One region of the Nocardioides panacis genome, then DNA from elsewhere that is predicted to be linked to it. Evidence: predicted binding sites of a transcription regulator. Region 1 holds the regulator's gene; the other holds the start of a gene.
The links. The regulator LexA, encoded in region 1, represses DNA repair genes until DNA is damaged. The targets are predictions, from matches to a motif close to TCGAACANNTGTTCGA.
Positions count from the first base shown of each region.

Region 2: the regulator LexA is predicted to act here: its motif matches at 3,822-3,837, upstream of KRR39_RS06815 (HNH endonuclease signature motif containing protein).

Region 1 is NZ_CP077062.1:1,068,898-1,076,322, reverse strand. Features, by position in the region: gene KRR39_RS05335 (DEAD/DEAH box helicase) at 1-1,272, opposite strand, end outside; gene KRR39_RS25920 (DUF6318 family protein) at 1,439-2,005, shown strand; gene KRR39_RS05330 (hypothetical protein) at 2,443-2,886, shown strand; gene KRR39_RS05325 (LysM peptidoglycan-binding domain-containing protein) at 3,103-3,510, opposite strand; gene KRR39_RS05320 (SDR family NAD(P)-dependent oxidoreductase) at 3,644-4,426, opposite strand; gene lexA (transcriptional repressor LexA) at 4,579-5,283, shown strand; gene KRR39_RS05310 (MXAN_6640 family putative metalloprotease) at 5,449-7,107, shown strand; gene KRR39_RS05305 (metallophosphoesterase family protein) at 7,117-7,425, opposite strand, start outside.
Region 2 is NZ_CP077062.1:1,404,985-1,412,409, reverse strand. Features, by position in the region: gene KRR39_RS06835 (SDR family oxidoreductase) at 1-345, shown strand, start outside; gene KRR39_RS06830 (hypothetical protein) at 452-976, shown strand; gene KRR39_RS25955 (rhodanese-like domain-containing protein) at 913-2,226, opposite strand; gene KRR39_RS06820 (hypothetical protein) at 2,287-2,442, opposite strand; gene KRR39_RS06815 (HNH endonuclease signature motif containing protein) at 2,514-3,788, opposite strand; gene KRR39_RS06810 (LamG domain-containing protein) at 4,190-5,113, opposite strand; gene KRR39_RS06805 (thymidine kinase) at 5,196-5,843, opposite strand; gene KRR39_RS06800 (alkaline phosphatase family protein) at 5,887-7,011, opposite strand; gene KRR39_RS06795 (DUF5998 family protein) at 7,008-7,425, opposite strand, start outside.

The DNA of each region.
Region 1 (7,425 bases):
CAGCGCGAGCCGGGCCGAGCCGGCCTCCTGGGACAGCACGCCGTCGAGGTCCGCCGGCAGCGTCGCGGTGGCCTGCTCGTGGTCGCAGAGCACCAGCATGCGCATCCGCTCCCCCAGCCCGCGGCGCTCGGCGCCGACGATCTCGGTCAGCGCCACGACCTTCGCCTCGCTGCGGGCCAGCACCCGGTCCACCGGGCTGCGACCGCGGCGGATCCCGCGCCGGGTGAGCTGGTAGCCCACCGACGGCAGCACCGCCCGGATCCGCTCCAGCACCGCGTCGTCCTCGCCGGTGGTGCGCAGGTGCGCCGCCCAGCCCTCGAGCAGCAGGACCCAGTCCTCGGCGCCGGGGTCGTGCCGGTGCCGCTCGGAGAGCCGCGCGCCGTCCGGCAGCGTCATCAGCCCGGCGTGCACCATGCGCAGCGCGGCGTCGGGTGGTTCGCCGGCGTCGTACCTCTCGTCGAGCCAGGCGAAGAACCCCGTCGAGCCGTACGCCGGGTCGCTGAGCGCCGTGGTCAGCTCCGCGAACCGTTCGCCCTGCGCGGCCAGCCAGTCGTTCTCGGTCGAGGTCGGCGTGGTCAGCCAGGCCAGCTCCGCGAACGGCGCCAGGTCGCCCTCCCGGACGACGGCCGGGATGCTGACGCTGAAGACCGAGTCGCCGAACAGCTCGTCGACGAGCACCCGCTGGTCGGCGGTGAGGGTGTCCGGCGGTGTCGCGGTCAGACCCAGGACGAACGCGTCGGGCAGCTCGTCGAGGACCTCCTGCAGCAGCCGGCCCCAGACCTGCAGGAGGTGGTGGCATTCGTCGAGGACCAGGGTCAGGTCGCCGACCTCCTTGAGCCGCTCGACGAGCGCGCGCCCGTTCGGGTGCAGCCGGTCGAGCAGGCTGCCCTCCTCGGCGGCGCCCGTCTCGACCCCGTCCTCGTCGACCTCCGCGTCCGGGTCGAACGTGGCGAGCGACTGGTAGGTCAGCGCGGTGAAGAACGTGTCGACCGCCCGGGTGCCGCTCGCCTGGTCGCCGTCCCCGACGAGGTCGGTCCAGCCGCGCAGCCACTGGGACTGGATCGCGGTGTTCGGGCCGAGCACGACGGTGGTGCGCCCGCGGCGGCGCGCGGTCTCCAGCCCGACCAGGGTCTTGCCGGCGCCCGGGGGCAGCACCACCCAGGAGCGCCGGGCCCCCGTCGCCTCGGCCCGCTCGATCGCGTCGAGGGCCCGGGCCTGGTGGACACGGAGCCGGTACGGCGCGCGCGTCTCCGCGACGCCCTCCTGCTGCATGCCCGGATCCTCCCATTCATCACGGTGCCGCGCTCCCGAACCGGTCGGGGTTGTCCACAGATCAGCGGAGAGGTCTTTCCCGATCGCGCGGGCCGTGGGTAGGTTGCCGGAGACGAGTCCGGTTTGTCCGCGCGCGGTCTCGGGTCGAGGGTGAGGGGGGCGCGTCGTGACACAGAGCGTTCGCAGGCTGGCCGCGGTTCTCGTGGCCCTCGCCGCCGCCGTGTCGGGGTGCACGGACTCCGCCAAGCCCCAGCCGCTGCCGAGCACCAGCGCGGCACCGAGCGTGAGCCCTAGTGCGTCGACGTCACCGACCGCCCCGGTGCTGCCCGAGGAGGCGAGAGGCACCTCCGCAGCCAGCGCTAAGGCTTTCGCGCGCTTCTACATCGACACTGTCAATTTTGCAGCCAGGACAGGGATAACGGCTGACCTAGCGACGCTCGGGACACCTCGCTGCGTGTCATGTTCTGCCATACGGAAGAACATTAATCGGATCTACAACGCGGGCGGGACCATTCGATCTTCCGGATGGCAGTTGACGACGGTGGCCCCTGTTCCCAAGCAACCAAAGCGGAGACCAATCCTGGACCTCGGCGTCTTGCAGCCCCCCGAAGTCGTCAAACAGACCAACAAAGGGCCCACCAAGCGATACAAGGGCGGCCGGCAACCCATGACCATGCACTTGCGATGGACGCTGGTCGGCTGGAGCGTTGAACGTCTGGATCTGGTGTCATGAGCCGTCCGCGCGTTGCTTTGATAATGGTCGGGTCACTGCTGTGGACGAGTCTGGCGGGACTGAACCTGCCTGTGCGGGCCGATGGTTGCGACGCCTCCGGAACCTCAAGCGACAGCGTTCTCGACATCGGAATGTCCTGTGCCAGCGCGGGCGAAATGGACCTCGCACCCTCCACCACAGGTGACGGCGACGATGCCAGTGCAAGTGCCGGTCAGCCCAACTTCATCAAGTATCGATGGGTCTCGGTGTGTGCAGGCTCGGAACCAAGCGAGGTACCCGGCCAATCCTTGGACTGCGCCCAGGCCAACATTTGCCCGGACCCAGCCGAGCGCGTCTGGCGTCTATGGGGCCAGACCCCGGCAGGTGACTGGAAGCCATTGACCACTCAGTGCGCCGGCCCCGCAGGACCGCCGCCTGCCGCGACGCCCAAGCCCCAGGTGACGCCCGGACTCGTCCTCACGGCGCTCCGCCGGATCGGACTGCCGGCCCTGCAGGCGCGCACCCAGCCGCGGGACAAGACGCTGGTCAACTTCGCGACGATCTTCTACGCGGACCCGCAGACGTTCACCCGCACCCTCACCCTGCTCGGCCAGTCGGTCGACGTGGAGGCGACGCCCACCTCGTTCGCGTGGCACTACGGGGACGGGACGTCTGCGACCACCTCGACGCCGGGGGCGCCGTACCCGGCCACGGACATCACCCATAGCTACACCGACGCGCACACCACGGTGGCGCCCAGCGTCGACGTCACCTACTCGGCGCGCTTCCGGGTGGGGAACGGCGGCTGGCAGGCCATCCCGGAGACCGTCACGATCGCCGGGCCGACCTCCTCGCTGCGGATCAGTGAGGCCACCGCGGTGCTGTCGGGCGACTACCAGTAGCTGCGGAACGGAACCGGCGTCGACCGGGACCGGGGAGGCCTGGTTCGTTCCGCAGCTCCGGACTGGTCTCGACAAGCTCGACCAGTCGGGGCGGGACGGCGGTGGCAAACAGAGAACGAGGGGCGGGCCGCGGCTGCATGAGCGCGGACCCGCCCCTCGTTTCCCCTCAAGCCGTCGACCCGGGTCGAGGAGGTCGTCGGCAAGCCTGTGGGTGCGTCAGCGCACCGGGACCGCGATCTCCTGGCCGACCCGCAGCGCGGCGCTGGGCAGCGCGTTGAGCTCCTGGATCTGGTGCACCATCTCGCGGACGTGGCCGGGCTCGGCGGTCTCCGAGGCGATCGCCCAGAGGGTGTCGCCCTGGCCGACCTCGACGGTCCGCGTGGCGACCGGGGCACCGGCCTCACCGGTGGCAGCGGAGTGCGAGCCGTAGACCGTCAGCACCGCGAGCAGCAGCCCGAGGAACAGCACCACGGCCACGACCTGGCCACGACGGGTCAGGCGGACGGGTGTCGTCCGCGGGGCGCGGCTGGCGCGCTCACGGGTGAAACCGGGGTTCATCGCGATGGTGCTCATCTGGGACCTCCTGGGGAAGGAGTCGGTCGGGGAGTCGAACGGTGCGTCCATGACCGAAGTTCTATCGAGGACCTCCGACAGTTTCCGGAAGCTGCTCCTCGAACGGCTGTTCGATCGAACACATGTGCGACATTAGAGCATGTGTTCGAACGGATCAAGACCCTGAGCGAACAAACGTTCGAACCTATCCGCGGCGCTCCATCACCCGGCGGCCGACCCGGGCGAACAGCCGGAACCCCGCAGCCGATCGCGACGGGGCCAGCGACCCGACGCGGACGAGGGCTCCCCGCCAGGCCGGCAGGCTGCGCACCACCCGGCGCGAGCCGACCAGCGCGACCGCCGCACGGGCCACCTCCTCCACGGTGAGCAGCCGGCCGGACGAGTGCACGATCGCCTTGGCCGGCCCGTCGGGGCGCATCCCCTCGACAATCGCGGTGTCGACTCCGTCCGGGCACAGCGCGTGCACCCGGACCCCGCGGGGCACCTCGACGCTCGCGGACATGGTGATCGAGACGACGGCCGCCTTCGTCGCGGCGTACACCGCGAGACCCGGGACGGGGCCGAGGCCGGAGGACGACGCGACGTTGACGACGTCACCGCCGCCGTCCCCGAACGCGGCGAGCGCTGCCCGCATCCCCCACAGCACGCCCTTGAGGTTGACGTCGACCAGGGCGTCCACCGACGATGACGCGAGCTCGACCAGGGTGCCGTCGTCACCCACGCCGGCGTTGTTCACCCAGACCGCGAGCCGGCCGTGGCGGGCCGCCTCCCCGGCGACCAGGACGTGCGCCGCCTCGTCGCGCACGTCGTGCGCGAGCCCGGCGACCGCACCCACCTCGCCCGCCGTACGACGGGCGGCCGCACCGTCCACGTCGGTCACCACGACGGCGTACCCACGCTCCACGAGCAGCGCCGCGACCGCCCGCCCGATGCCCCGGCCCGCCCCGGTCACCACCGCACTGTCCATGCCCAGGAGCCAACCAGACGACCTCCGGGACCCGTCGACGGCACCGTCGCCGGGCGACACGCCGTTCGAACAAATGTTTGAACAACGCGTCGCCCGACGACTAACGTGACAGCACGGTCAGGCGAGCGGAACGCGGCAGAAGGAGCAACCCCATGGCAGGCAAGCGCAAGGACACCGGCGGCGGAGCCGACGTCGCGGAGCTCCCGGACGGCCCCCCGGACGCCCACGGCCTGACCCCGCGCCAGCAGCGCGTGCTGACGGTGATCCGGGACTCGATCGAGCGTCGCGGCTACCCGCCCAGCATGCGCGAGATCGGCGAACGGGTCGGCCTGACCAGCTCCTCGTCGGTCGCCCACCAGCTGCGCGTGCTCGAGGAGAAGGGCTACCTCAAGCGGGACCCCAACCGCCCCCGGGCACTGTCGGTGTTCAACCCCGACGAGGCGGAGTCCGTGGACGAGACCGGCGTCGGCGACGCGATGCCCGCGGCGACCTACGTGCCGATGGTCGGCCGGATCGCGGCCGGCGGCCCGATCCTGGCCGACGAGCGGGTCGAGGAGATCATGCCGCTGCCCAAGAGCCTGGTCGGCGAGGGCACCCTGTTCATGCTCGAGGTCGTCGGCGACTCGATGATCGACGCGGCGATCTGCAACGGCGACTACGTCGTGGTCCGCCAGGAGCAGACCGCCGAGAACGGCGAGATCGTCGCCGCGCTCATCGACGGCGAGGCGACGGTCAAGACCTTCCAGCGCAAGAACGGCCAGGTGTGGCTGCTGCCGCACAACCAGGCCTACGACCCGATCGACGGCACGAACGCCACGATCTTGGGCAAGGTCACCGCGGTTCTGCGCCGCGTCTGACCGCTCCGCACGACCGACGGACCGTCCCCTCACGGGGCGGTCCGTCGTCGCGTCCGCCGCTCTGTCCGGCTTTCCCCAGATCGTCCCGGCAGATCTCGCGACACGCGGCACCGACCGTCCCACCGAGGCTAGGCTGACTGTCCCTCTCACAGACCGGTGTCTCCCGTGATCGGACAACTGCTCACCCTCGCTCTCACGACGACTCTGCTCGTCGGGCCCCTCGGCAGCGCCGTCGCCGTGGCGGACCCCGGTCCGGACGTCACCACGGCGACCACCGCCCCCGCGCCCGCACCTACCGTCGGCGAGGGCACCACCCCCGAGCCCGTGCAGGACCCGGCGACCGCGGCCACCCGGGCGCTGGCCGGCGCCCAGGACCTGTTCGCACCCACGACCAGTGCCCCGCAGTCGCGCGCCGACCGCCCGGCCACGCAGCCCACCCGCGACGGCACCCTGGTGCTGCGCGAGCTCGCGCTGCGCGCCCACGACCTGGCCACCCCGGCCGAGCGCCGCTCCGCCCGGCACATCCTGCGCCGGCCCACCGACGGGTCGAACGCGGTCGGCGGCGAGCCGAAGTACACCGTGCCGGCCGCGATGGTCTGCACGGCCACGGTCTGCGTGCACTGGGTGGAGAACGACGCGAACGCGCCCACCGGCTCCGACGGCGACCCCGCCACGGTGCCGTCCTGGGTCAGCCTGACCCTGCAGACGGTCGACGCGGTCTACACGGCCGAGACCGCCGTGATGGGCTACCGCACACCGGTCCCGGACACCGCGGCCATCGACAACGGCGGGGACGGCCGGCTCGACGTCTACCTCGCGAACATCGGTGACCAGGGCCTCTACGGCTACTGCGTCCCCGACGACACCGCGCGCACCTCGGTCCGGGCCGTCTACGGCTACTGCGTGCTGGACAACGACTACGCCGCCACCGAGTTCGGCGGCACCCGCACGCCGGTGGACAACCTCCGGGTGACCGCCGCGCACGAGCTGTTCCACGCGGTCCAGTTCGCCTACGACTGGTCCGAGGACCCGTGGCTGATGGAGGGCACCGCGACCTGGATGGAGGACCAGCTGTTCGACGCGGTCGACGACAACCGCCGCTACCTGGCCGGCAGCCCCCTCGCCGCCTCCGACATGCCCCTGGACTTCGCGACCGCGGACCTGCGTGGGTACGGCGCCTGGCTGTTCTGGCGGTTCCTCAGCGAGTCGTCCGGGCCGGGGAACACCGACGACCCGACGATGATCCGGTACGTGTGGGAGCAGGCGGCCGGTGACGCCTACTCCCTGCAGGCGCTCCAACGGGTGCTGGCACTCAAGGGCACCACGATCGCGGAGACGCTCGCCCGGTTCGGCGTGTGGAACCGCGACCCCGCGCACTACTACTCCGAGGGGCACGCCTACCACGCCTCGCCGCTGCTCGCCTCCCGCACGCTGAGCCGCAGGTCGCCCACGTCGCACCCGCACACCGCCACGCTGTACCACCTCGGCCAGCTGTTCGTGCGCTACGTCCCGAGCCCGTCGTTGGGCCGGCACGCCACGCTGCGGGTCGCGGTCGACATGCCGGCGACGTACCGCGGCTCCCTCGCCCGGGTCATCGTGCACCACCGCAACGGCAGGGTGGTGGGCTACCCGGTGCGGCTCACCCGCTCCGGCGCGGGCACCCGGCTGGTCGGCTTCTCCTCGCACGAGGTCAGCTCCGTCGAGCTCGACCTGATCAACGCGAGCACCCGCTACCGGTGCCACCAGAACACCTACGAGAGCTGCTCGGGCCTCCCGCTCGACGACGCGCTGACCACCCGGTACGCCGCGCACGCCAGCCGGTGACTCCCCGGGTCAGCTGAGCGCGACGAGCAGCAGCGGTCCGCCGTCGTAGCGGCCGCCGTCGATCGCGACCACCAGCCCGTCGGCGTACGTCAGCGGACCCTCGACCTGCGCGGACGGTACGTCGAGCAGGCTGCCGATGATGCTGTGGCCGTGCACGATCTGCTCGCCTCCGAGCGTGTCGAGCACGGCCCTCGCGACCCGGGCGCCGTCGGTGCCGTTGAAGTCGAACCGGCTGGTGAGCGCGGCGAACACGTCGAAGTGCTCCTGCGCGTCGTCACCGGCGAGCAGCCCGGCCACGGTGGCGTTGACCTCGTCGAC
Region 2 (7,425 bases), 340 kb from region 1:
GAGCTGGTCGGCGACGGGATCGGCTTCTCCACGATCCACATGCCGCTGGTGCGGACCCCGATGATCGCGCCGACGAAGATCTACCGGAAGTTCCCCACCATCTCCCCCGCGCAGGCCGCCGACCTGGTGATCGCCGCGATGGTGGACCGGCCGCACGAGGTCAACACCGCGCTGGGCAACCTCGGGGCGGTCGCGCACACGCTCGCCCCCAAGACCACGTTCCGGGTGCTGCACCTGGCCTACCAGGTGTTCCCGGACTCGGCGGCGGCCAGCGGGGGCGCCACCGACGAGACCACTCCCCAGCAGGAACTGCTGGCCAGGCTGTTCAAGGGCGTGCACTGGTAGGGTGCCGCATCATGTTGCACCTGTGTTGTCGCTGTCGCTGACACCAGCCGCCCGGCTGGTGCCCCTCGCCGTTCCCAGCCGCCGCGACAGACGCAGGACTCCGCCCATGACGACACCCCTCACCTTCCGCACCTGGACCGCCGCGCTGTCCGCACGCGGCTGGACCGTGCTCTCCCCCAGCCACGCCGTGCCGGTGCAGCTGTGGCTCCGCTCCGGTGACACCGTGCTGCACCTGCTCGCCCGGGGCACCCGCGTGGTGCTCCGCCGCTACGCCGCCTCCGACCTGACGTCCCTGCTGCTGCGGTCGGCCTGCGACTGCGCCGAGCACCGCACGGCCGGTGCGAGCGCCCGCACGGTGCTCGCCCCCGGGACGCTGCCCCTCGACGAGGTGGTCCTGGACGGGCGGACGACGTTCGGCTGGACGTCGTACGAGGCGGGGCTGCTCGACGTACCGACGGCGGCGGGGGTGCTCGAGTCGCTGCTCGGCCGGATGACAGGAATCGAGGGCCGGGCCCCTGGGAGAACGCCGACCCTCGATACCCGTCCAACGAGCGACCCGGCCCGAGGTCACGGCCCGGTGGCGACCGGTCGGGCGTCGTCGCTGACCCAGCCGCTCCAACTGCCCGGGTAGAGCGCGCCACGGCGGCCCAGCAGGTGCAGCGCGAACAGGTCGTGGGTCGCGGTCACCCCGGAGCCGCAGTAGGCCGCGACCTGGTCGACCCCGTCGGTCACGGCGTACTGCGCGGACAGGTCGTCCACCGACCGGAAGTGGCCGTCCTCGAGGTTCGCCGCGGTGGGCAGGCTGACGGCGCCGGGCACGTGGCCGGCGACCGGGTCCACCGGCTCGACCTCGCCCCGGAAGCGCTCGACCGCCCGCGCGTCGAGCAGCACGCCCTCGCGGGCGACCCGCGCCGCGCCCTCCGCGTCGACGACCGGCAGGTGTCCCGGGTCGGCCCGGAAGTCGCCCGGCACGACGTCGGGCACGTCGGTCCCGACCGCCCCGCCGGACCCGGCCCAGGCCGCCCAGCCGCCGTCGAGCACCCGCACGTCCCGGTGCCCGTGGAAGGTGAGCAGCCACCACGCCCGGGTCGCCGCCATCGACGACCAGTCGTCGTAGACCACGACCGTCCGCCCGGCGCTGACGCCGCAGCGCCGCATCGCCTCGGCGAACCTGTCGGGGTCCGGCAGCGGGTGCCGTCCCCCGTCGTCGACCGGCTCCGCGGGCGGGTCCGCGAGGTCGGTCCCGAGGTCGACGTACACGGCGGTGGGGAGGTGACCCGCGAGGTACTGCTCGAGCCCGTCCGCGCGGCCGAGCTGGTAGCGCACGTCGAGCAGGGTCACGTCCGGCAGGAGGGCGGCCAGCTCGTCGGGACGGATGAGGGAGCGCATGGTCACCATCCTGGCAGCCGGGCCGCCGGCCCCACCGCCCGAGAGCGCCGTTCCGATGACCAGGGCCTCGATCACGTCGACGAGCTCGGCCGGCGGACGTTCGCCGTCGAGCTCGAGGGTCGCGCCTCGCCGCAGCAGCGGCTCCACGGTGTCGACGTACCGTGCGATCTCGACGCGTTGCTCCGGCGTCCCGCCGTAGGGGTTGTTCGTCCGCCCACGCACCCGCTCGACCAGCACGGGAAGCGGCGCGCTCAGCAGCACGACCTCCTCGAAGCGGTCGTAGAAGCGGCCCTGGTTCTCGACCGTGCCCGAGACGACCACGTCAGGCACCGACCCGAGGAGCCGCTGCAGGCGGGGCTCGTCCCAGGTGCCGTCCGCGAGCACCCACCCGTCGTAGTCGGTGTCCACGGTGAGATGTCCACGGCGTCGGAGCTCGTCGAGGACCGTCGTCTTGCCTGTCCCTGACATCCCCGTCACCAGCACCCGCGCCATGGGGAGCACCGTAGTGGCCCGCTGGTCGGGGTCAGGTGCGGCGAAGCGCGTTCCGCGTCGTCAACGGCTCTGCGCCGCGTCGCGGCGCCTGTTCTCCTGGTCGACGGCCACGGCGATGTCGTGGACCAGGCGCGAGTGCCAACGCTCATGCGCAGTCAGGTCGTCGGTCAGGGCGTGGCAGTCGGGACAGGCGCTCGGCTGTACGGGCTGTTCCATGGGATCTCCCCTCCCTTCAGGGCTTCGTTTCCACAGTGGCACGGCCGGTATCGACCGTCCATGGGCCGTGTCTAGGTCCGTCGGTGGAACTGGATCTGTCCGGTGGGCAAGTGGCTGGTGACGTAGGCCAGGGAGTGGGCCTTGCCGTGGTGGAACGCACACAGCAGCCGACCGTTCACCACGCTGGTGGGTCCGCCCTGGGACCAGGGCTGGTCGTGGTGGGCGTGGCACCAGGCGGCCGGCCGGTCGCAGCCCACCGTGGTGCAGCCCCGGTCCCGGATGGTCAGCGCGGTGCGCTGGGCCTCGGTGTGCAGCCGGGTCCGCCGCCCCAGATCCAGCACCACCGAAGGCGACCCCAGGGCGCGCCGCCAGACCGCGGGCACTATCCCGGCCTCGCAGGCCAGCTGCCGGGCTGCACCGGCCGACAGGGGCTGCCCGGTGTCCAAGGTGGCGGTGCCGAGCCCGGACAGCAGCTGGTCGTAGTCCAGCAGCACCACCACGGTCGCCGACATCCCGCCGGCCGACGGCAGCCGGTCGGCCGGCACCCGCTCCAGGAGCCGGCAGAACGCCTCCCCCAGCCGCTCGGGCCGCGACAGTCTCACCCGGCTGTTTGGCTGGTGCTGGTGCTGGTGCTGGTGTCGGGGGTTGGTGAAGGCGTGCAGCATCTTAGTCAGCATCGCCGCGTGCAGCGCCGGGATCTTGAACCGGCCGGTGTGGCTGCCGTCCGGGTTCGCCGACAGCTGCAGGAACGTCGCCCGGGCCGCCGCGGCCTCCTCGGCCTCCAACCGGGCACCCTCGGCGAGATCGGCGGCGTCGGGGTCGATCACCTCCAAGACCCGCCGCCCCAGCACCTTCAGCGCCGCCGCGTCGAACTCGCCGGCCGCCCGCACCAGGTGCGCCTCGGTCCGCCCCCGGTCCACCACCGACACTCCCTGCGGCAACGCCTGGATCGAACGGACGATCACCGCCGCCTGGGCGACATCGACCCGGCCCGCGGCCAACGCGTCCCGGGTCACGCTGAACCCGGTGTCCAACGCCACCGCGAGAGCCACCTCGGCGTGCGCGGCACCCCGGCTCCGCCGAGTGACCTGGGCCAGCCAGGCACCGGTCGAGGTCGCCGCCGAGTCCGCGGCCACGTCGTTGCGGTCCGCCGCAGCCAGCACCCGCAGCCGCAGCTCGGCCAGCCGGGCCTCGGCCCGGGCCAGCCCCACCACCACCGTGCGCTGCTCGTCCGGGGTCATCGACCACGCCGGCGCCTCCGCGAGCCCGTCCAGCACCCGGTGCAGCCGGCCGGAGAACCGGGCGATCGGATGCGCCTGGTCCTCGGTCCGGATGGTCGTCGACATACCCACCACGCTAAGAACAACCAGCCATCACTTCCGAACAGATGTCCGCACCCGTGCACAACCCACACCCCCCGAGGCCTGGGGACGAAACCCGGCCACGACGCAGCGCACCGAACACCCGAAAGCCCGGACCCAGCAAAACCCGGTTGCCGGCCGACCCGGCGACTCTGGCGACGCGGCTCTGACCGCGCGTGACGACCCGGACGATCATCCGATGACGCCACCCTGTGCCGAGCGGGATGGGGTGGTGGGTGTCGCGCCGCCTGCGACCCCGCGCCCGCCCGAACGCAGCCACTGGCGGCACCGATCCCGGGATCGCCTCGCCAGACACGCCGGGTCAGCAGCCCTTCCGCCGCCAGAGGCACCGGGTCGGCGGGCCTCCCGCCGCCAGAGGCGCCGGGTCAGCGCCCCTCCCGCCGCCAAAGTCGCCGGGTCAGCGGCCCTCCTGCCGCCAAAGTCGCCGGGTCAGCGGCCCTTCGGCCGCCAGAGGCGCCGGGTCGGCGGGCCTCCCGCCGCCAGAGGCGCCGGGTCAGCAGGCGTGGGGGTAGGTCCCGCGGGTGGCGGCCGGGGCGGCGATCGACCTCGCGTTGTGCCGGGCCAGCGAGTAGTAGCGCAGCCAGTCCATCTGCATCCGTCCCGGGTTCATCCGGGCGCCCGGCTGGTCGGCGAGCCGGAAGCGGAACGCGTACGACGCCCCCCGAGAGCGCCTCGCCGCGACGCTCGGTCATCACCACGCGGGTGTCCACGAACCAGGAGACGTGCGAGGGGGTCACCTCGACGGCGTAGGTGTGGAACGGTCCGGGGCGCAGGTTCAGGCGCTTGCTCGCGGTGAACTCGGCGTTCGGGAGGTTGCGGATCGCCATCCGGGCCCGGTCCGAGCCGAGCGCGTAGTCGGAGAGCACGATGCTCCGTGCGCCGCACCGGTGGTCGCCGACCGGGACGAGCTCCGCGACCACGTGGTACGGCGTGTGGCTGCGGGTGTACTGCTCGGCCCGGACGCGGGTCTCCCAGCGGCCGTACTGCCGCGCGTGGCCGGCCACCATGGCCACGACGTCGCCGCCGCCGGCGCTGCCGTTGATCGTGAGCATGCCGTGCTGGTTGTTGACCTGGCCCGGCCGGTTCTGCGCCCACATGCCCTTCACCGGACCGATGAAGTCGTCGGCCCACTGCGCGTTGCCCCAGCGGAACACCTTGCCGGCGTTCGTCGGCCGCGACTGCGAGACCGGGCGGGTGTCGGACTGCTCGACGGGGCCGGTCGCCACGAGGGCGGCACCGACGAGGGAGAGCCCGAGCAGGGCCGAGACGGAGCGGCGGAGGGGGGGCACAGCGCATGGAGGAGGTCCTCTGGTGGGCGACGCGAACCCGGACGACCCTACGCACACCGGACAGCGACCGCATCCCTGCTGGTCAGCTGAAGGGCAGCGGCTCGCCGATCATCGACACCGCCTGCGCGCGGGACGCGGTGAGCCGGCGGCGGTGGTGCTGGCGGCAGAGCACCTCGTAGCCGACCTCGGCGGGCTGGTGGTCGTCGACGTCGCCGACCACGATCACGTCGCCCTCGGTGACCATCTCGCCGTTCTCGGTGCGGGCGTTGTGGGTGGCCCGCTTGCCGCACCAGCACAGCGCCTCGACCTGGAGCACGTGCATCCGGTCGGCGAGCTCGACCAGGCGCGCCGAGCCCGGGAACATCGAGGTGCGGAAGTCGGTGAGGATGCCGAAGGCGAACACGTCCACCTGGAGCTCGTCGACGACCCGCGCCAGCTGCTCGACCTGCGCGGCGGAGTAGAACTGGGCCTCGTCGCAGATCAGGTAGTCGACGCGGCCGCCACGGGTCAGGGTCGCGACGACGTACTCCCAGAAGTCGAACTCCGGGCTGACCTCGATCGCCTCGTGCTGCAGCCCCAGCCGGCTCGACAGCGTCGCGGCGCCGGCGCGGTCCTGGCTGGTGAAGATCCGGCCGTGCCGGCCGCGTGCGGCGTGGTTGTGGTTGGTCTGGAGCGCGAGCGTCGACTTGCCCGAGTCCATGGTCCCGGTGAAGAACTGCAGTTCGGCCACGGCGGGCATGATGCCATGACCGGACCCCCGGACCGTGCCCGGCTCAGCCGACGAGGACCGGGATGAGCATCTCCGCCGAGGTCAGCGACCCGTGCAGGCCGATGAGCCGGGCCTCGTAGGGGAACCCGGACGTGCTCATCACCGAGAAGTCGTCGCGGGAGGCGACCATCACGTCCCCGAGGCGGGGGCGCACGCCGGGTGTCAGCGTCCCGAACCAGCCCCGCGAGACGGCGTCGTCGCGGGTGAGCACCTCGGCCCGGTCGCCGAGGACGGACCGCCAGGCCGCCAGCACGTCGTCCACGGCGCCGCCGCGGCAGTAGACGTGCCGGAAGCGCGCCTCCCCGCCGAGCACCGCGACGCCCGCGAGCAGCTCGGGGTGGTCGTCGACGTCGAGCCGGGCGGACGCCGGCGAGTCGACCATGCCGTGGTCGGCCACCACGACGATGCGTACGTCGCCGGGCAGCGCCTCGCGCAGCTGCTCGGCCTCGGCGTCGATCATCGCGAGCTGGAGCTGCCAGGACGTGGACGCGACGCCGTGCCGGTGACCGGTGAAGTCCAGGTCGCCGTCGTAGAGGTAGGTCAGCGACGGGCCGTGCGCGGAGGCGGCGACGGCCGCGGCCATCCGCTCCCCCACCAGGTCGGCGCCGACGAACTCGGCCCCGCGCTGACCGGCGACCGTCAGCCCCGAGCCGGCGAACTGCCGCTTGTTCACCACCGTGGTGTGCACGCCGGCGGCGGCCAGCCGGCCCAGCGCGGTCGGGTGCGGCTGCCACTCGTGGGGGTCGACCGACGGGCTCCAGGTCAGCGCGTTGAGCAGGTCGTCGGTGCCTGGGATCCGCGAGGTGAACCCGACCAGCCCGTGCGTGCCGGGCGTCAGCGCGGTGCCCAGCGAGGTCAGGCTGGTCGCGGTCGTCGAGGGCACCCCGACGGTGGCCGGGGCCTGGCCGTTCGGCCCGGTGAGCAGGTCGTGCAGGAACGGCGCCTGGTCCTCGTGGTCGCGCAGCAGCTCGTACCCGAGGCCGTCGACGAGGAGCACGACGTACTTCTGCGCCTCGGGGAGCTCGATCGACGACGGCGCCAGACCGGCGTCCACGCCGAGCGCGCGGGCGACGGCGGGCAGCACGTCCCCGAGCGACCGGTCCTCGTAGGCCGGCTGGACGAACGTCATCCGGCGGTGCGAGCCGACAGCGCGTCGGCGAAGCCGAGGAGGTTGGCCACGGCCTCGGGGCCCTCGGCCGCGGCGCTGACCCGCAGCGAGAAGTCGTCGGAGGTGAGCAGCCCGGTGTAGCCGTGGTCGGCCTCGCAGTCGGGGTCGGCGCAGCCCGCGGGCTCGAGGTCGATGCGGCCGACCGCGCCCCACCCGATCGTCAGGACCGCCTCGTTGGCGCCGGGCGCCGGGATCGGCTTGCCGGCGTAGGACTCGGGGTTCGCGACCATCCGGTTGACGACCACGGAGCGGATCGCGGAGATCGTGACCGCCTCGGTGGAGCTGGAGGTGTACGGCGCGGGCAGCAGGTCGTCGGGGGCGTGCTCGTCGGTGTGCGCCAGGATCAGCCGGCTCGGCGTCAGCACCAGCACCGTG